3 regions of the Halomonas sp. KO116 genome follow, and region 1 is predicted to be linked to each of the others. Evidence: predicted binding sites of a transcription regulator. Region 1 holds the regulator's gene; each other region holds the start of a gene.
The links. The regulator FNR, encoded in region 1, switches genes on or off when oxygen is low (the NO sensors DNR and NnrR bind a similar motif). The targets are predictions, from matches to a motif close to TTGATNTANATCAA.

Region 2: the regulator FNR is predicted to act here: its motif matches at 3,842-3,855, upstream of KO116_RS08870 (OmpW/AlkL family protein).
Region 3: the regulator FNR is predicted to act here: its motif matches at 4,346-4,359, upstream of KO116_RS10215 (cytochrome-c peroxidase).

The regions. Positions count from the first base shown of each region.
Region 1 is NZ_CP011052.1:1,161,884-1,168,596, reverse strand. Features, by position in the region: gene KO116_RS05445 (heavy metal translocating P-type ATPase) at 1-521, shown strand, start outside; gene ccoS (cbb3-type cytochrome oxidase assembly protein CcoS) at 518-763, shown strand; gene KO116_RS05435 (sulfite exporter TauE/SafE family protein) at 760-1,452, shown strand; gene hemN (oxygen-independent coproporphyrinogen III oxidase) at 1,531-2,964, shown strand; gene fnr (fumarate/nitrate reduction transcriptional regulator Fnr) at 3,047-3,790, shown strand; gene ttcA (tRNA 2-thiocytidine(32) synthetase TtcA) at 3,783-4,694, opposite strand; gene KO116_RS05415 (DNA polymerase III subunit epsilon) at 4,800-5,462, opposite strand; gene KO116_RS05410 (DUF294 nucleotidyltransferase-like domain-containing protein) at 5,459-6,713, opposite strand, start outside.
Region 2 is NZ_CP011052.1:1,916,796-1,923,508, reverse strand. Features, by position in the region: gene putA (bifunctional proline dehydrogenase/L-glutamate gamma-semialdehyde dehydrogenase PutA) at 1-1,991, shown strand, start outside; gene putP (sodium/proline symporter PutP) at 2,184-3,674, shown strand; gene KO116_RS08870 (OmpW/AlkL family protein) at 3,944-4,567, shown strand; gene KO116_RS08865 (YqcC family protein) at 4,660-4,992, opposite strand; gene KO116_RS08860 (DUF3549 family protein) at 5,306-6,343, shown strand; gene KO116_RS08855 (ATP-dependent zinc protease family protein) at 6,380-6,713, shown strand, end outside.
Region 3 is NZ_CP011052.1:2,200,774-2,207,486, forward strand. Features, by position in the region: gene cydD (thiol reductant ABC exporter subunit CydD) at 1-434, shown strand, start outside; gene cydC (thiol reductant ABC exporter subunit CydC) at 431-2,137, shown strand; gene KO116_RS10210 (adenosine deaminase) at 2,187-3,179, shown strand; gene KO116_RS10215 (cytochrome-c peroxidase) at 3,260-4,246, opposite strand; rRNA gene KO116_RS10220 (16S ribosomal RNA) at 4,695-6,227, shown strand; tRNA gene KO116_RS10225 (tRNA-Ile) at 6,439-6,515, shown strand; tRNA gene KO116_RS10230 (tRNA-Ala) at 6,613-6,688, shown strand.

The DNA.
Region 1 (6,713 bases):
CCGTGGAGCTGCTCTCCGGTGATACCGTCGATGCCGTTGAGAGCCTGGCTAACCAGCTCAACATTACTACCTGGCACGCAGGCACCAGCCCCGAAGGCAAACTGGCCCGGATGAAAGAGCTTCAAGCCGCTGGCGAAACCGTGGTGATGATTGGTGACGGCATCAACGACGTGCCGGTGTTAGCCGGTGCTGACGTGGCGATTGCCATGAACGGCGCGACAGATCTCGCCCGTACCCGCGCCGACGCAGTGCTGCTCAGCCCACGCCTGATGCGGATTTTTGAGGCTATCGAGATTTCCCGCGCGACCCGGCGTATCATGCGCCAGAACATGATTTGGTCAGTGTGCTACAACGTTTCGGCACTGCCGCTGGCGGCAATGGGGCTGGTGCCACCTTGGTTGGCGGCCATTGGTATGTCGCTCAGCTCGCTAGTGGTGGTGGGTAACGCGCTGCGGCTGTCACGCTGGCGTACGACGCCGCCAGCCTCTTCGCCAAGCGCTTCAACACCGGTAACCGCATGACGATTCTGTATCTACTCATTCCGCTTTCACTGATTCTGCTGGGCCTCGCCGTCTGGGCATTCTTCTGGGCGGTGAAAAATGATCAGTTCGACGACCTGGAAGGCCCGGCGCACCGCATTTTGTTTGATGAAGATGAAAACGACCTCAACCCCGAACAGCGACGCCAGCGACAACAAGCCAAGCACCGCCCTGCTGCCCCCTCCGACACACACTCGTCCGACGACCAAGAGCCCCGGCCATGAATCCAACCGGCCTTGACCTGCCGCCACTACTGGCAGCATTCGTGTTTGGTTTGATGGGCGGCGCCCATTGCATTGGCATGTGTGGTGGCATTATGAGCGCGCTCACTTTTGCAGTGCCCCCCAGCATGCGCCATCCGGCGCGTATGGGAGGCTTGCTGCTCAGCTATAACGCAGGTCGCATCACTAGCTACATGAGCGCAGGTGCGCTGGTAGCCCTACTAGGCACGCTATTTTCCCTCTCTGCCACGGCGAGAATGCTGCTACAAGTGTTTGCGGCGCTGATGCTGATCCTGATGGCGCTGTATATCGCCAACTGGTGGAAAGGGCTGCTCAAAGTGGAGGCGGTTGGCCGCCGTCTATGGCGCTTTATCGAGCCTGTGGGGCGGCGCTTAATGCCGGTGGTGTATATCCCTCAAGCCTTCGCGCTAGGCGCACTTTGGGGCTGGCTACCCTGTGGGCTGGTCTACTCCATGCTGGCCTGGAGCTTGGCGATTGCCGACCCGCTCCAGGGCGCGCTGCTAATGGGCGCATTTGGGCTAGGCACCCTGCCGGCGCTGCTCGCCACTGGCCTCGCTGCGCGCCAGCTAAGCCACCTGATTCGCCACCCGGCGACGCGCAGCGTGGCGGCACTAACGATTATCGCGTTTGCGCTGTGGCAGCTCTGGACTCTTACGGCACACAACTTCTAATAGCATGACATGGCTCAATCTTTACGCTTTCGTCACGGGTTAGGCTAGCGGCATTACCTCACGTCGGAGCGCCCCTTCATGCCCGTTCATGCCCCTGCGGTTTCACCTCTTGCCTCGTCTGTGGCGGCAGCGCCCGTGCAGCCGGTGTGGGATGAAGCCCTGCTGCGCCGCTACGACACCAGCGGACCACGCTACACGTCTTACCCCACGGCGCTGTCATTTCACGACCAATTCACCCCCGGTGACCTGACCCAGGCACTAGAGCGTAGCAATGCCAGTCAGCGTTCGCTGTCGCTGTATGTTCACGTGCCTTTTTGTCGCAAGATCTGTTTCTACTGCGCATGCAATAAAATCGCCACCAAGAACACCGCCCTGACCGAGCCCTACTTATCCCGACTCGACCGTGAAATGGTGCTGACCGCACGCCACTTGGATACCACACGACCGGTGAAGCAGTTGCACTGGGGTGGCGGAACACCGACGTTTCTTAACTTGAACCAGATGGGCGACCTGATTGATCGTTTGGATGCCCGGTTTGGCCTTTCGTCCTCTGCCGATCGCGATTACGCGATTGAAATAGACCCACGCGAAGCGGATGTATTTACGCTGCGCCACCTGCAATCGCTCGGTTTCAATCGCATCAGTTTAGGCGTGCAGGACTTAAGCCCGCTGGTGCAGAAAGCCATTAACCGTATTCAGCCACGAGTACTCACCGAGACGCTGATGGATGAAGCACACCGGCTGGGCTTTCGTTCGCTCAATCTCGATTTAATATACGGCTTGCCCTTTCAGACTGAAAAAAGCTTTGCAGACACCCTGCGTCAAGTGATCGAGTTAAATCCCGCACGGCTTTCTGTGTTTAACTACGCCCACATGCCCGAGCGCTTTGCCCCCCAGCGGCGGATTAACGTCGATGACCTGCCGGGTAGCGAAGAGAAGCTGGCAATTCTGCGCACCACGATAGAGATGCTCACCGCGGCTGGCTACGTACATATCGGGATGGATCACTTTGCCCGGCCTGACGATAGCCTGGCCATTGCCCAGCGCGACGGCTCGCTACAGCGCAACTTCCAAGGCTACTCCAGTCACGCCCAATGCGATTTAATCGGGCTTGGCGTTTCGGCGATTTCGCGCATTGATGACGTCTACGCGCAGAACCCGAGCGATCTGGCAAGCTACGAGGCGGCGTTGGATCAGGGCCAACTCGCCACTGTACGCGGCGTGCGGTTGAGCGACGACGACCTCATCCGTCGAGACGTGATTGAGCGGCTGATGTGCGATATGGGCATTGACCTGGCTGCGGTCAGCCAGCGCTGGAACATCGATGCCCCCCGCTATTTTGCCCCCGCGCTGGAGCGTTTACAGAGCGCCGAGCAAGATGGCCTACTGACCCGTAGTGGTGATCAACTTAGCGCCACGTCCATGGGTCGTCTGCTGGTGCGCCATTTAGCCATGGCGTTCGATACCCATCTTTCTGGGCAAATAGGGCAGCGCTACTCTAAGATTGTTTAATCACCTTATTGTAGGCATGCTAACGCCATCACAATAAGTAAGAATTTGCTAATTTTACCCTGACCCACTCAAGGAGCACCGCATGTTGGAACCTATGAGCAGCCGACGCTCGCTACTCCACGAAGCGCGCTGCCAAACCTGCAGCCTTAGCTCGCTGTGCCTGCCGCTTGCCCTTGAGTTGGACGATATGGGCCAGTTCGATGCCATTATTCGTCGTCGCGCACCGCTGAAAAAAGGCGAACCACTATTTCGCCAAAGCGATACTTTTACCAGCGTTTACGCGGTACGTTCGGGCAGTTTGAAACAAGTCACCTCAGAGGGAAACGGCAGCGAGCAACTGACCAATTTCTACCTCCCGAGCGAACTAGTGGGGTTGGACGGGATTGATGAGGAGCACTATCCAGGTAGCGTGATTGCCCTGGAAACGACCACCGTTTGCGAGATTCCCTTTGATCGCTTGGACTCACTCTCTGAGGAGTTGCCCGAACTGCGTGGCCAGCTGTATCGCAGCATGAGCAAAGAGTTACGCGATGACCGGCGCATGATGCGTCTGCTGTCGCGTAAAACCGCCGACCAGCGGCTGGCGAGCTTTTTGATTACCCTCTCGGATCGTTTTCGTCGCCGTGGCTACTCGCCCTACAGTTTCCGCCTTTCCATGCCCAGGGCCGATATCGGCAACTATTTGGGTTTAGCGGTGGAAACCGTCAGCCGGATTTTAAGCCGCTTCCAGCAGCAGAGCGTAATGGCGGTATCCGGGCGAGAGGTCAATATTCTTGATATGCAGCGCTTAATCACCCTCGCCGAAGAGGAGCAAAACGCTAGCTGACGTTAAATGCCTGGATACGCCCGGCCAGCAGCTCTGCCTGTTTGGCCTCTAAGCCTTCAAAATCGAAAAGGCTGCGGTCGGCCAACTGGGAAGGGGCAATATTAGTCACCGCCTTAAACATGCTCTCCAGGCGGCCGGGGAATTTTTTGTCCCACTCGGCGAGCATCTCTTTGACCACCTGGCGCTGCATATTGGGCTGCGAACCGCATAGATTGCAGGGAATAATCGGGAATTCCATCAGCCGTGAAAACTCGGCAATATCCGCCTCTTTACAGTAAGCCAACGGCCGAATGACGATATTTTTACCATCATCAGAAAGCAGCTTAGGCGGCATCGCTTTTAAGTTGCCGCCAAAGAACATATTGAGAAACAGCGTTTCAAGGATATCTTCGCGGTGGTGACCCAGGGCGATTTTATTGGCGCCAATCTCTTCAGCAAAACCATACAGCGAACCGCGGCGCAGACGTGAACAGAGCGCGCAAGTCGTTTTGCCTTCCGGGGTTTTCTCCTTCACCACCGAGTAGGTGTCGCGCTCGACAATGTGATACTCCACGCCCTGCTTATCCAGATACGCAGGCAGCACATGCTCGGGAAAACCGGGCTGTTTTTGATCCAGATTGACCGCTACCATTGAGAAATTGACCGGCGCGTTGCGCTGCAAGTTGCGCAAAATCTCCAGCATCGTATAGCTGTCTTTGCCGCCGGAGAGACAGACCATCACGCGGTCGCCTTCATTGATCATCTGGTAATCAATAATCGCATTGCCTACTTCTCGGCGCAGGCGCTTTTGCAGCTTGTTAAATTCACGTTTCTGCTTAGCATCAGCCAGCTCTGGCGAGTCTTGCTCAACATCAGCGAGGGCGGCTCCGAGGGAAGCAGGGTCAAAATGATCAAGAGATTGCATGGTATAAGCACTGCCGAGGGTGGAAGGCATTCAAGAAAAAGTGGCTGCTATTCTAACAACACTCACCGCCCTGACCCAACTACTCGTATGCAGCGCTGCCTATTACTAAGCAGCCTCCGCCATAATGCGCTGCAGGCGCATATACAGCAGCGCGCTGGAAGTGGCCTCACCTAACACACCCTGCATCCCCATCGCGGGTACTTGCCAGCACGCCAGCGCTTGAGCAAAGCTACTCGGTGCCTCTATCTCCGGGTGCAAGCGCCGCAGCTGGCGCTGATGCAGCTTTTCTACGTCGACCTGGGCATTGGGCAGCGCGAAATTCAACCGCTTTCTCAGCAACGCATTTAACGCGCCAATCCGCTGGTCTAACTGCCAGCCGACAATAGGTCGATTGCCAATAAACTCTACTAACGCATTTAAATTGTCGCGATTTGGCGCCGCCACACACCCCGCCTGACACAGCAGGTGATGGCGACGCAGCGATGCATGGTCAGCCTGCCCCGGTGCGCCTAACGTCAGCACAAAAGCACGGCTGGTACGCACCTGCTGTTGGCTAAGCACCACGGCGGCCAAACTGATCACAGGTGATGTCGGCGTAGGCGTTGATGTGCAGGCAAGCGCTACCAGCTCTTCGCCCATATAGGGCTGAAAGAGCCAGGCATAGGGAGAATCAGCACAGCGCCGCCGGTCGCTTTCGCGACGCAACAAGGTGCGTAAGGAACCGCTAAAAAGTGCCACGTGTCGATCTAACAGCCGTATTCCGCTCACGAATACTCCAAATGGTAACGATGGGAAAGCCGCTGCTTAAAGTCTTTGACAATATGCATCGCTTCACGCAATAGGTCGCGCTCAAGGGAAGAAAGATTTTGCACCACGACACGGTTAGCGCGACTGCTGTTTTGGGCGTTAGCTTCTTGAGCACCGACAGGCGTCTCCAACGCGGTTAGCTGCTGTTTAAGACGTAGCTCGGAAAACAGGGCCAACGCTTCGCCCAGGTCATCTGCAAAACGGCGATCCAATCGCCCATCGGCGGCCAGGGCATCCAAACGGTCAAACGTCGAGGTGGCTTGGATGCGCCGCTCAAGCGCCATGGTGCGCACGCCGTGAACAATGGGAAAAATACCGCCTTTCTTGATATCGATACCGTGCTGAGGCTTTTTCAGCGAGCCAAACAGCGTCAGCGGTGTGGAAAAACGTAGCGCCGTGCGCGCAAAGTACGAAAGCAACAGCTCATCACGAGAGCAGCGTTCAAATAGCTCTTCTCGTACACTGGCAAGCAGGCTGGGGTTACCGGCCACCGCATGGGCATCAAGCATGATCGCCAGCTTCATCAGGCTGTCACCATCCCGCTCGCTGGCCCATTTGGCAATATTGCTCTTCCACTGCGACACCGTGGCCACCCACTCAGGGTTTGAAACCATAATATTGCCGGGGCACGGCGGGTAGCCAAGCTGGATTAGGGTATCGGTGAGCGTTTGCATGTGGCTCAAAAGATCTGGCCACCGCGCGTCATCGGCTAAAATCAGACCATTATCCTGGTCTGTTTTTAGGATTTGCTCACCTCGCCCTTCGCTACCCATTACCATCATGCAGCTCTGGTCGCGATACTGTTCCTCTATCGTGAACTCCCAGGCCTTGCTCATGATCCGCCCGTTCAGCGCGGCGAGAAGATCCATCGCAAAACGCAGCTTTACGCCCTGGGCCATCAGCGCTTTTACCAGCTCCGGTGTACGTTGGCTGGCTGCCGACAGTGTCTCTAAACTGCTCGCCTGCTCGACCTGCAAACTCACCACGTAGCTGCGGCTTGAGAAATAGCTAAGCACGTCGGTGAGCTCGACGACGCCTTTTAAGACGTTTTGCTCGAGCACCACTACCCGCGTCACTTTATGGCGTGTCATTAAGACCAATACTTCAAACAAGTATTGTTCCGGCGCAACGGTGACCAGATTAAAATGGGCGAGCTCATCAAGCGGCGATGACACCGCACTACCGCCCAACACCAACCCATTGAGCAGGTCG
Region 2 (6,713 bases), 750 kb from region 1:
TCCTGCTCTCTAACGATACCAATGGGCGTATTTTTCCGCAGTTTGCTACCCATAATGCCCACACTGTGACGACTATTTTAGAATTTGCTAATCGCGATAGCCGTCCTTTTGAGTTTCAACGCCTGCATGGCATGGGCGAAGCCCTTTATGACGCTGCTCTTGAGCGTGCCCCGAAAGGTACCTACTGCCGTATTTACGCCCCCGTGGGTGCGCATAAAGACCTGCTGCCCTACTTAGTGCGGCGCCTGCTTGAAAATGGTGCCAACTCCTCGTTTGTTCACCAGTTGGTTGACCCTGACGTACCGGTCGAGTGGCTGTGTCAGCACCCGATTGAAACCCTGCGCCAGCAGAAACACCTGGCCAATATGAACATTCCGTTACCCAAAGACATTTACGGGCCCAAACGGCGCAATTCACGCGGCGTGAATCTGAATATACGCAGCCATTACTATCCGCTCATGGAGAAGATGGCCGCGTTTATGGATCAGCAATACCCGACGAAGCCGCTGCTCGCTTTTGATGTCGCTGACGACGCCGCCAATACACATAGCGTTACCAGCCCATACGACCGCCAAAAAACTGTCGGTAGCGTTCAGTGGACGAGCAAAGAGCAAGCCACCCAGGCGCTGGATGCTGCCTGGGCCGCTTTCCCTCGTTGGGACGCCACCCCGGTGGCCGAACGGGCGGCTATTGTCCGTCGCTTGGGGGATTTGATGGAAGAGCATATGCCAGAGCTAATGGCATTGTGCTCACGTGAAGGCGGTAAACTGCTTACCGATGGCGTCGATGAAATTAGAGAAGCCGTCGACTTCTGCCGTTTCTACGCCATGCGCGCTGAAGAGGATTTCGGCCAAGTCATCGAGCTCCCTGGCCCCACTGGCGAATCCAACCGTTTATTTATGGGTGGCAAGGGGGTATTCGCAGCCATCAGCCCCTGGAACTTCCCTGTCGCGATCTTCTGCGGCCAAATTGTCGCAGCGGCGGTAGCAGGTAACACGGTACTGGCCAAACCGGCGGAACAGACGTCTATCGTCGCGCATCGTGTTATTGAGCTGCTCCACGAAGCGGGCATGCCCCGTGATGTCGTCCAACTACTGCCCGGTGACGGCCCCACAGTAGGTAGCGTGCTGACCTCCGACCCGCGGATCACCGGAGTCGTCTTCACCGGTGGCACCGACACCGCACAAATTATCAACCGCGCTTTGGCGGCACGAGAAAATGCCCCGCTAGCCACCCTGATTGCGGAAACCGGCGGCATGAACGCCATGATTGTCGATTCTACTGCCCTACCTGAACAGGTGGTAGTAGATGTGATTCAGTCGGCCTTTCAGAGCGCTGGGCAGCGCTGCTCGGCGCTGCGGGTACTGTATCTACAAGACGATGTTGCCGACCGGGTCATTGAAATCCTTAAAGGCGCGATGAATGAACTGCGCATTGGCGATCCTCGCGATTTAGGCACCGATGTGGGGCCGGTGATCGATGAAGAGGCGCGTAAAGGCTTAATGGAGCACATCGAAAAACTCAAAGCCGAAAATCGGCTGGTCGCCGAAACACCGATGGCTGCTGAGCATACTCAAGATGGCACGTTCGTGGCGCCTGTCGCCTTCACGATTGATAGCATCGATTCACTCACGCGCGAGCAGTTCGGGCCCATACTGCATATCGTGCGTTACAAAGCCAGTGAGCTTGATAAAGTTATCAATGACATTAACGGTCGAAATTACGGCCTGACGTTTGGCGTACATAGCCGTAACGAATCATTCGCCGCTGAAATAGCGCAGAAAATGCGCGTGGGCAATGTGTACATCAACCGTAATATCATTGGGGCTGTGGTGGGCGTTCAACCGTTTGGTGGTCAAGGGCTTTCTGGTACAGGGCCAAAAGCTGGCGGCCTTCACTACCTGCAGCGCTTTGTAACTGAAAAAACGATTACTAATAACACTGCTGCTTTAGGCGGGAACGCGTCACTACTGGCGCTGGGTGATGAGTGAGCCGCTCATCCCACCCACAAATTTCTCCGACCTCACCCCAGCCTGACGTTTGCTGGGGTACGTCAAGTGAACAGGAAAAGGGAATAATAGCCATTAACAACAAGACTGTGCCACAACCCACTCTTCTCGGTAAGCGCACTAACCTGTCGGCGCTACGTCCGACTTAATAACTAAGAAACAGGAGACTTTTTTATGGCTATTGGCGTTTGGATCAGCCTTTTTGCTTACTTTGCGCTCATGATTGGCATCGGCCTTTATGCTATGCGCAAATCCACATCCACCTCGGAAGATTACATGCTAGGTGGCCGGACCCTTAGCCCAAAGGTGGCGGCCCTGTCGGCTGGCGCTTCAGACATGAGCGGGTGGTTGCTGCTGGGGTTACCCGGGGCGATGTTCGTATCCGGCTTGGGCTCGGCCTGGATCGGTATCGGCCTGTTCGTGGGTGCCTTCTTTAACTGGGTACTGGTGGCACCGCGCTTGCGTGAACAGACGGTTCACTATGGCAATGCGATTACGATTCCAGCTTTCTTGGCCAACCGGTTCCCGACTCGGTCAATGTCGCTGAGGACGGTATCCGCCATCGTCATCGTTATCTTTTTCGCGGTATATACGGCGTCAGGCTTAGTGGCAGGCGGTAAGCTGTTCGAAAGCGCCTTTGCTGGCGTCATCAACATTGGTGGCCTGAGCGATTACGCTACGGGCATCATCATTACGCTGGGTGTGGTGCTGGTCTATACCGTGGTCGGCGGTTTCCTGGCCGTGAGCATGACGGACTTCGTGCAAGGCTGCATCATGATGCTGGCCTTGGTGATCATGCCAGCGGTGGTGCTGTTTGGCGAAGGTGGCGGTGGTTTCACCCAAGCGTCACAGACACTCAATGAGGTCGACCCCACGCTACTGTCATGGACAGAAGGATTGACCTTTATCGGCTGGCTCTCTGCCGTTACCTGGGGCCTGGGTTATTTTGGCCAACCCCATATCATTGTGCGCTTCATGGCTATCCGAACGCTGAAAGATGTGCCTATTGCCCGCAATATCGGCATGAGCTGGATGGCCATCTCGCTAATTGGCGCAGTCTCTCTGGGCGTGTTTGGACGTGCCTACGCAGTTCGTAATGGCATGGACGTAGAAGATCCGGAAACGATCTTTATTATCCTAGCCGAGCTGCTGTTCCATCCGCTGATCACTGGCTTCCTCTATGCTGCTCTGCTGGCAGCGGTCATGAGTACCATTTCCAGCCAACTGCTGGTGGCTTCTTCATCACTGACCGAGGACTTCTATCGCCTGTTCTTTCGTAAAGAAGCGACCGATAAAGAGTGTGTGGGCGTAGGCCGGATCAGTGTCGTACTGGTTGGCTTGGTAGCGGCCGTTATCGCGTCAGACCCGGATTCACAGGTACTGGGGCTAGTCAGTAATGCCTGGGCAGGCTTTGGTGCTGCGTTTGGTCCGCTGATTATCTTGTCGCTGATGTGGTCGCGCACGAACGGTGCTGGCGCTATCGCTGGCATGGTAGTGGGTGCCGCTACCGTCATGATCTGGATTGCATTGGGCTGGAACGGTGAATTTATGGGTGGTCCCGGTGTGTATGAGATCATTCCCGGCTTCATCGCTTCCTTTATTGCCATTCTGGTAGTGAGCAGTATGACGGCCGATGCGGGTGAATATCAGCACATCACTCGCTAACCAATAAGTTGTTCATGAGACCTTTGCGTGTCAGATATATCGACAACAGGAAGGTCTCTACATTACAGCTCTTCTGCGCTATATGTGATCGGGCCACCTTCGGGTGGCCTTTTTATGCCTGCCGTTCATGTTGTGAATAACGGATCTGGCGTTAAGACAGCCAACCCTTGCCCTAGATCAATAACCAGGGATCACCACTTTATTAGACTCTTAAACATCATGAAGTGGCTCATTCATAGCCGCTTAGCAATGCCACTAGGAGTCAACTCATGCGTAAAGCCGCCTTTTCCACCCTACTCATTTCCAGTATTGCCGCTGCGGCTTTGATGACCAGCAGCCAGGTATTCGCCTATGGCGCGGGTGACTTTTTTACCCGCGTGGGTGTTGCAAAAGTGGACCCGACAAGCAATAACGGTGAGATATTAGGCGCCGATGTTAATGTCGATGCGGAGACGAATTTTGCCTTCACGTTAGGCTATCGCTTCCACGACAAAATGGGCGTCGAGCTGCTGGCCGCGCTACCCTTCAAACACGACCTGCAGGTGGAAGGCGTGACCGATGGCTCTACCAAGCACTTGCCACCTACCCTCACACTACAGTACTACCCGTTAGGGGGTACCGAGGCCCGTATTCAGCCTTATGTCGGCGCCGGTATTAACTACACCCGCTTCTCTGACGAAAAAACCGATATCGGCGCGTCATTGGAGCTTGACGACTCCTGGGGCGCAGCGGGTCAAGTAGGTATCGACCTGCTGATTGATGAACATTGGGCGTTAAATGCTGCGGCGTGGTACATCGATATCGATTCCGATGCCAAGGTGGGCGGCGTAGAGGCGGGCACCGTTGAGATCGACCCAGTAGTGGTAATGGCTGGCCTCAGCTACCGCTTCTAAGCGCCTTCAAAAGCGTTATGAGGGATGTAATTTACAAAGCCTGCCTTGCGGCAGGCTTTGTATTTTAAACCGCTTTCATCTTTAAATACCGTTCAGCTTTCAGTGACTAACTGGTCGACTTTTTCTACCGCGCGTACAACAAGCAGTTGATGGTGGGCAGGTGTTTTCTCCTGCTGCAAATACGCGGCCACAGCGGGAGCCACTTCGCACTTGGCCGGCATGGCGGCACGGGCCTCAATCAAGGCGTTTAAGCGAGCAATGAATACAAAGCGCACCCATTGAGGCAGTGACATTGTATCAATGCAAAACGGCTGCTGGCTGGCGAATGCATCAGCGTCAGGTGTTGGCATACGCCATAGATCGGCGGCTTTCATCGCGGCTTCAAGTTCTAGAAGTGCTGTCTGTAGCGGTTGAAAAGTACTCATAACGTCGTTTGTAACTACCTCGTAAAATTAAAAATCGTATCTTATTACCATTATCCCCATTCGGCTGGCTGCTTGCCAATCAAGGTTACTTGTGAAGAGTTATCCATAGACCCACAGAAAACCTGCACGAGCCTGTGGATAAACTATGGAAAGGTGTCGCAGCGCTCGCTCTCATGGGCCTTTCGCACAGTTGTTTACTTTTTAACCACACTGTCATGTAAGGCATCCCCATTGGCCGGTATTTATCCGCCTTTGCGGCTGACAGTGACCCATCATCAAGGTAGAGTGCAGGCTTGCAACGCGGAAGGATGTCATGCAACCGATTCAAACCCTTGATGAGTTTTTTACCCGTAGCGGCGCAGAGGTTTCCCTTTACCATATGGGGCGCCATGTGGTCGCCTGCCCACGGGAGTCCCTCGCCGCCTTTGAGCGTGGCGAACTGGCGTGGCCAGAACCTTGGCAAGGCCAAGCACGTTTAGCCATTCTATTCCGTTTGGGGGATATGCCCGAACCTGCCATTTGGTTTTTAGCCCTGCCACTAGATGAACAGGGGATACTTGCCCCAGCTCAGCGTGATGCGTTTTTAAATCGTCTGCTGGAAACATTAGGTCGAGCTGTTTCTCAGGTGGGACGTGAAGAAACAGCGGACGTAGACCACTTAATGAAGGATAATCCCCTCGCCTTTACGCCCAGCGTTACCTTTCAAGCAATGTTCAATGCCCGTGCAACTTATGACGCAGGGCTACCTGCCAGCCAGCATTTTGAGCCGATTGAGGATTACTTGAGCGGCCAGCAGGCGATTGATTGGCAGGCATTAGGGTTACAGGGAATTGCCGATTACGTCGTGCGTATGGAGTCGCCTGACGCTGACACGTTAGCCCTGAGACTGCCTGACCTACCTACCGCCGTTATTAACTCCGTGTGCTACTGTTTAGAGCACCAGCCATTGCCACAGGCATTAGTCGCCGCGCTGCAACGTCGTGGCGAAGCCGCCGCACAAGCGGGCGATATTGAAACCTTATGTGCTTGTCTGCGCGCCGTGGGTAATACGGATACAACCGCGGTGGGCAATTGGTACTCCGCCTTACTTAAAGACACCACCGTTTGTGGGCCGGATGTGCTGGCTGCCATTGCCGGGCGTGGCTGGGTGTATCTTGAAGACGCGGAACGCTTACCTCTTTTTCTACAGCGTTTGGCGGAAGATGAGCGTACTGATTTTGCCGCGGTAGTGCGTGATCTTGCACTCATCCCACGGCTACGCTTACCGGTCATGATGGCCATGCGTGATGCGCCCGAAGGCTCTTATATTCAACACCGTTTGAGCATGATGATGTCGCAGAGAAAGGCTTGATTTGATGTTGTCATTTTTAATTGCAAGGAGTGAGCCGTGAAGGAATTACCCTATCAGGCCAAGGCGGTCATTGGACGCCGTGAAATGGTGACGTTACCTGAGCTAGGGCTTCACCTATGCTGTAAAGCGGACACTGGTGCGCGTACTTCTGCCCTGCATGCAGAAGAGATAGAGACACATGAAGATGAACATGGTCAACTATGGGTAAGTTTTATTACCCACAGCGCTGGGCCAACAACACCCGCCCACCGCTACAATCTACATTTGCATGATCGACGCCGAGTCACCAGCTCAAACGGGCATAGCGAGTGGCGCTATGTAATACGTACCCCAATGCAAATGGGTGATTTGAATTTTCCGGTTGAACTGA
Region 3 (6,713 bases), 1.0 Mb from region 1:
ATTATGCCTGGCTGGATCAGCAGCCTTGTCTCCTGCACGGAAGCTTGATTGATAATCTCCGCTTAGCGGCTCCTGACGCTTCTCGTGAAGAAATGGTTGCAGCGCTTCAGCGCGCAGGTTTTGGGGCTCTTTTAACCCAACTGCCCGAAGGCCTAGATACATTAATTGGTGAGCGTGGAGTTGGACTGTCGGGGGGGCAGGCTCAGCGTTTGGCACTTGCCCGCGTTTATCTCAGTAATGCTCCACTGGTACTGTTAGATGAACCCACGGCGAGTTTAGATCAAGAGACAGAGCAGTTCGTTATGACTGCTCTACTTGAGCTTGCGCAAGAGGGACGAACGCTGGTGATCGCTACTCACCACCCCGCCGTCATCGCCGTTGCTCATCGTCACTTTGCTTTTGAGAAGGGCGAGCTGGTAGAGGTGGTCTCATGATGGGGACTTACCGTGAATTCCGCCCTTGGTTGCTGCTTCTAGTTCGGAGGCGCAGGCGCTTCTTGTTAGGCGCTTTGCTGGTATGGATCACCCTGATAGCAGGACTGGCGCTGCTGGGCCTGTCGGGTTGGTTTATTACTGCCAGCGCGTTGACAGGGATCGCTCTATCCTTAGGCCTTCCAACGCGACTGGATGTTTATGTGCCCGGCGGTGGCATTCGTTTTTTTGCCTTGGCGCGTACCATCGCCCGTTATGTTGAGCGGCTGTATAACCATAATACGGTGCTAACGCTACTGGCTGACTTGCGGTATCGGGTATTTGGTTATTTAACCCACTTCGACGATGCCCGCTTGCACGGTGAGCGTGCCAGCGATTGGCTAAGCCGGTTAACGGCGGATATCGACACGCTGGATAACTTTTATCTCCGGCTCTTGGTGCCACCGTTAGTTGCGCTGCTCGGCGTGGTAGCCGTCTCGCTTTTTGTGGCTATTTGGTTGCCCGGCGTCGCCGTTCTGATGGCGTTGACACTAGGCGTGCTGTGGCTAGTAGCAACACTCTTGGCTGCTGTTTGGGGGGGGTCGCAAAGCTATCAGCAGGTGGTTGATCAGCAGTTGCTGCGTCGTTTAGTGGTTGACCAGGTGCAGGCCTCGGCTGAGTTGATGAGTTACCAAACGGCCGAGTGGCACCGTACGCTTATCGCCAGTCAAGAGCGGCAGGCGTTTAGCAACTCGCGCCGATTAGGGCGTAAGACTGCGCTATTAAATTGCGTGGTGAGTGTTGTTAGCGGCGTCATGGTAGTCGCAGTCGTGTGGTTGGCTAGCCTAGTGTTTAGTCAGCAGTTGGTAGCGGGGCCTATTTTGGTGATGGCTGCATTGATAGCACTGGGTGCCAATGAGGCGTTTATTACGCTACCTGCTAGCTTTATAAAGCTAGGCGCGAGCCATGCTGCGGTTCAACGTTTAAATGAATTAGCCGATGTTCCAACGGCAAGTAAGGCCTCTGCTACTCTACCAGAAGGGCGCGGCCTAGATATTCAGGCGAATCAGCTCTCTCTGCGCTATGCCCATACACTTGGGCCCGCGTTAAGTAAGGTTGAGTTTTACCTGCCCGCCGGAAAGCGAGCGGTGATAACCGGCAACTCCGGAGCCGGTAAATCTTCTTTAGCCAGCCTGTTAATGGGGCGCTTAAAAGCGACGCAGGGAGAGGCGATGGTCGGCGGGGTGCCATCGTTGCAACTTTCGACCGAAAGCCGTGCTCATCACTTTGCCATGCTCACCCAGCAGGTAGATCTTTTTGATGCTTCGATAGCCGAGAATTTGCGTATTGCCAACCCCACCGCTGGCGATGAGATGCTTTGGGAGGTCTTGAGGGCGGTAGCGATGGACAGTTGGGTTGAGCAGTTGCCAAAAGGGTTGGCGACAGCGGTGGGGGAGAAAGGTCATCAGCTCTCGGGTGGTCAGGGCAGGCGTTTAGCTTTAGCGCGTCTGATGCTAAGTAACCCTCAAGTCGTGATTCTAGACGAGCCGTTTGCTGGTGTTGATTCAGCGACAGCTAAGCATATTGCGGCTTCCTTGGATAAATGGCTGATTAATCGAACGGCTATCTTCTTTCTACATCAAGTGAGTTCGCTAAAACTATTGCCTGGGATCGAGTACCACTGGCATTTAGATGCCGGTAAACTTAGCCAATGCCCGCTGAAATAATCGATAATGAATGACATTAATTAATTGATAAGGCAGCTAGGAGCCCTCCATGCACGAATTTTTACGCGACCTTCCCAAAGTAGAGCTCCATTTGCACATCGAAGGCTCATTGGAACCAGAATTAATGTTTGCGTTAGCGCAGCGCAATGGCATTGATTTGCCTTATGCGACTGTTCAAGAAGCTAAAAATGCTTATCATTTCAGCGATCTGCAGGGGTTTCTAAACCTCTATTTTCAAGGCATGAACGTGCTTCGTAATGAAGAAGACTTTTATGACCTGGCGATGGATTATTTCAAGCGTGCGCGGGAGGAAGGTGTTGTTCATATCGACATGCACTTTGACCCTCAGGCGCATCTGCAACGTGGCGTTCCCCTTGAAGTGGTCATGGGGGGATTATTAAAAGCCAAGCAGGAAGCTGAAGAAACTCTCGATCTCTCTATCGGCATGATTATGGCTTTTCTACGTGATCGCCCTGCTGAGGAGGCGTTACATGTCCTGGAGCAAGCGGCTCCGTATTGGAAGCTGCTGGATGCGATCGGCTTAGACAGTGCTGAGCAAAATAATCCGCCTGCTGGGTTTGTGGATTTATTTGAGCGCGCTAAGCAGCTTGGCCTTGTTCGTGTGGCCCATGCAGGAGAGGAAGGCCCAGCAGAATATATTCAAGAAGCCCTGGATCTTCTTGATGTTCAACGTATCGATCATGGTGTGCGGTGTTTGGAAAGTAATGAGGTAGTTGAACGTTTGCGCAGCGAGCAAATTGTATTAACGGTCTGCCCACTTTCTAACGTGAGTTTAAAGGTGGTGGAAGATCTGCGTGATCATCCGCTTCCTAAGCTGTTGGCTGAAGGGCTCAAGGTAACGATTAGCTCGGATGATCCCGCCTATTTTGGAGGCGGGATGCTGACCAACCACCTTGCTTGCGTCGAGGCGTTTGGTTGGGATGAAGCGGTATTTCGTCAGCTAACCTGCAATGCTATTGAAGAAGCTTTTGTTACTCCAAAGCGTCGCGAAGAGTTGCTGGCTCGTTTGGCTGCTGTATAACATCAAACCGCTTGGTCGCGCTGATCAGGCGGTTGTTCGCATTGAGGCGATAGTTTTAAGTGTCGGATTAAAACGATAGTTTAGGGCAATGCAGGTACGTCAAAATCAGGCATTTCACCGGTTAGTGTATTGAGAAACGCGGTAATAGCACTAATAGTGTCATCATCAAACTCCCGTCCGAGCATTTCTTTGCCCATTATAGCGACCGCTTCTTTCAGTGTCTCAGTCGCTCCGTTATTCATATATGGATACGTCACCGCCACATTGCGCAGCGTAGGTGTCCTGAAACGGTACTTATCACTCTCTTCTTCGGTGACTACGTAACGACCTAAATCGGTTGAGCCTGGAACCTGAATCGCATGAAATTGGCTATCGGTTAAAGCAGGACCGCGATGGCAGGCGATACAGCCATTATCAACAAAAGCCACCATACCGTCTTTGGCTTGTTGGTTAATTGCCTCTAAATCACCGTGTAGGTAACGATCAAAAGGTGAGTTGGGTGTATTGAGCGTACGTTGGAAAGCGGCTAACGCGTGGGCCAGATTATCATCGGTGATAGGTTCTTCTTGATCAGGATAGGCGGCGTTGAATTTTTCCTGATAGAGCTCGAATCCCACCAGCCGCTCCAGGGCCATTTCCAGATCCATCGCCATTTCCACCGGTGCTTCAATAGGGCCCAGTGCTTGGCCTTCTAAATCAGGCTCTCGGCCATCCCAAAATTGTGATCCTAAAAAGCCACTGTTCAACACGGTGGGGGTATTACGTTCACCGACCTGCCCATCGTGGCCAACAGCGCGGGGAATTCGGTCAGCCCAGCCTAGCGCTGGATTGTGGCAGGTGGCACAGCTGATAACGCCACTTGACGAGATGCGTGGTTCAAAGAACAGCATGTTACCGAGTTCTACCTTCTCCTCTGTTAATGAGTTGTCCGCAGGGATTGGTGGAAGGTAAGGCAGTGCCTCGAAACGTTGGCGGTAATTTTCCAAGCCATCGTCAGCCATGGCTAAGCTTGCAGCAAGAAAGCTGCTGGCCGCCAGTGCGGGTAGTAAGGTGGCTTTTATGGTCATGTTTAATCTCCCTCGCTTTTATAATCGGCGTTTTGGGCTTCGTGCGAAGAGCCTCAACGTCCACTATCTGTAAGCTTATGGGAGAGGGGGATAGCCGTTTTGACCCAGATCAAATCTTGCATTGCTTTATAGTGCGTGCAGGGTGAGCCCTAATCTTTAACGACTTTTAGTCATAAATGTTCAAATCACTGTTGACCCTAGCGGTGGATCGGGTAGTATACGCACACGTCAACGGGGCACGGCCTCATCGACTAGCTCTTTAACAATTTGATCAGGTAATTCATGTGGGCGCTTGCTGACGTTGGTGACAAATCACCCAATATCAAGGCAAGCGACTCAAGCAATAAGGTTTTTCGAAACCTGTTTTGAATGAATTCGTTTGAACCTTGAGCCAAGTTTGGTTCGCTTCTGTCACTTTCGAGTGGCAGGTAAGAACCGCATAGATCTTAAACTGAAGAGTTTGATCATGGCTCAGATTGAACGCTGGCGGCAGGCCTAACACATGCAAGTCGAGCGGTAACAGATCTAGCTTGCTAGATGCTGACGAGCGGCGGACGGGTGAGTAATGCATAGGAATCTGCCCGATAGTGGGGGATAACCTGGGGAAACCCAGGCTAATACCGCATACGTCCTACGGGAGAAAGGGGGCTTCGGCTCCCGCTATTGGATGAGCCTATGTCGGATTAGCTAGTTGGTAAGGTAATGGCTTACCAAGGCAACGATCCGTAGCTGGTCTGAGAGGATGATCAGCCACATCGGGACTGAGACACGGCCCGAACTCCTACGGGAGGCAGCAGTGGGGAATATTGGACAATGGGGGCAACCCTGATCCAGCCATGCCGCGTGTGTGAAGAAGGCCCTCGGGTTGTAAAGCACTTTCAGCGAGGAAGAACGCCTGTCGGTTAATACCCGGTAGGAAAGACATCACTCGCAGAAGAAGCACCGGCTAACTCCGTGCCAGCAGCCGCGGTAATACGGAGGGTGCAAGCGTTAATCGGAATTACTGGGCGTAAAGCGCGCGTAGGTGGCTTGATAAGCCGGTTGTGAAAGCCCCGGGCTCAACCTGGGAACGGCATCCGGAACTGTCAGGCTAGAGTGCAGGAGAGGAAGGTAGAATTCCCGGTGTAGCGGTGAAATGCGTAGAGATCGGGAGGAATACCAGTGGCGAAGGCGGCCTTCTGGACTGACACTGACACTGAGGTGCGAAAGCGTGGGTAGCAAACAGGATTAGATACCCTGGTAGTCCACGCCGTAAACGATGTCGACCAGCCGTTGGGTGCCTAGAGCACTTTGTGGCGAAGTTAACGCGATAAGTCGACCGCCTGGGGAGTACGGCCGCAAGGTTAAAACTCAAATGAATTGACGGGGGCCCGCACAAGCGGTGGAGCATGTGGTTTAATTCGATGCAACGCGAAGAACCTTACCTACCCTTGACATCTACAGAAGCCGGAAGAGATTCTGGTGTGCCTTCGGGAACTGTAAGACAGGTGCTGCATGGCTGTCGTCAGCTCGTGTTGTGAAATGTTGGGTTAAGTCCCGTAACGAGCGCAACCCTTGTCCTTATTTGCCAGCACGTAATGGTGGGAACTCTAAGGAGACTGCCGGTGACAAACCGGAGGAAGGTGGGGACGACGTCAAGTCATCATGGCCCTTACGGGTAGGGCTACACACGTGCTACAATGGCCGGTACAAAGGGCTGCGAGCTCGCGAGAGTCAGCGAATCCCTTAAAGCCGGTCTCAGTCCGGATCGGAGTCTGCAACTCGACTCCGTGAAGTCGGAATCGCTAGTAATCGTGAATCAGAATGTCACGGTGAATACGTTCCCGGGCCTTGTACACACCGCCCGTCACACCATGGGAGTGGACTGCACCAGAAGTGGTTAGCCTAACGCAAGAGGGCGATCACCACGGTGTGGTTCATGACTGGGGTGAAGTCGTAACAAGGTAGCCGTAGGGGAACCTGCGGCTGGATCACCTCCTTAAACGATGCGTCACCGTTGGTAAGCGTCCACAATGAATTACCTGATCAGATATAGAGCAAACGGTAGTTAGTTTAGCTGTTACGTGACTTTTAAGCGTAATGGTTAAATAGCCGGGTCTGTAGCTCAGTTGGTTAGAGCGCACCCCCTGACCTTAAATGGAAAGCAGGGTGAGGTCGGCCAGCCGACGCGGTTGTAAGAGTAGTCAGTAAATGGGTCTGTAGCTCAGTTGGTTAGAGCGCACCCCTGATAAGGGTGAGGTCGGCAGTTCAAGTCTGCCCAGACCCACCAAATTTGCGTAATACGTCGTTGCATTATTACTCGCATAGCAGGCTATGCGTCGCAATAATGCGCCTCGTCTTACACAAATTTGCGTGATGTTAGTATTGGGGCCATAGCTCAGCTGGGAGAGCGCCTGCCTTGCACGCAGGAGGTCAGCGGTTCGATCCCGCTTGGCTCCACCATTTCCTTTACTATCCTGTTTTAACC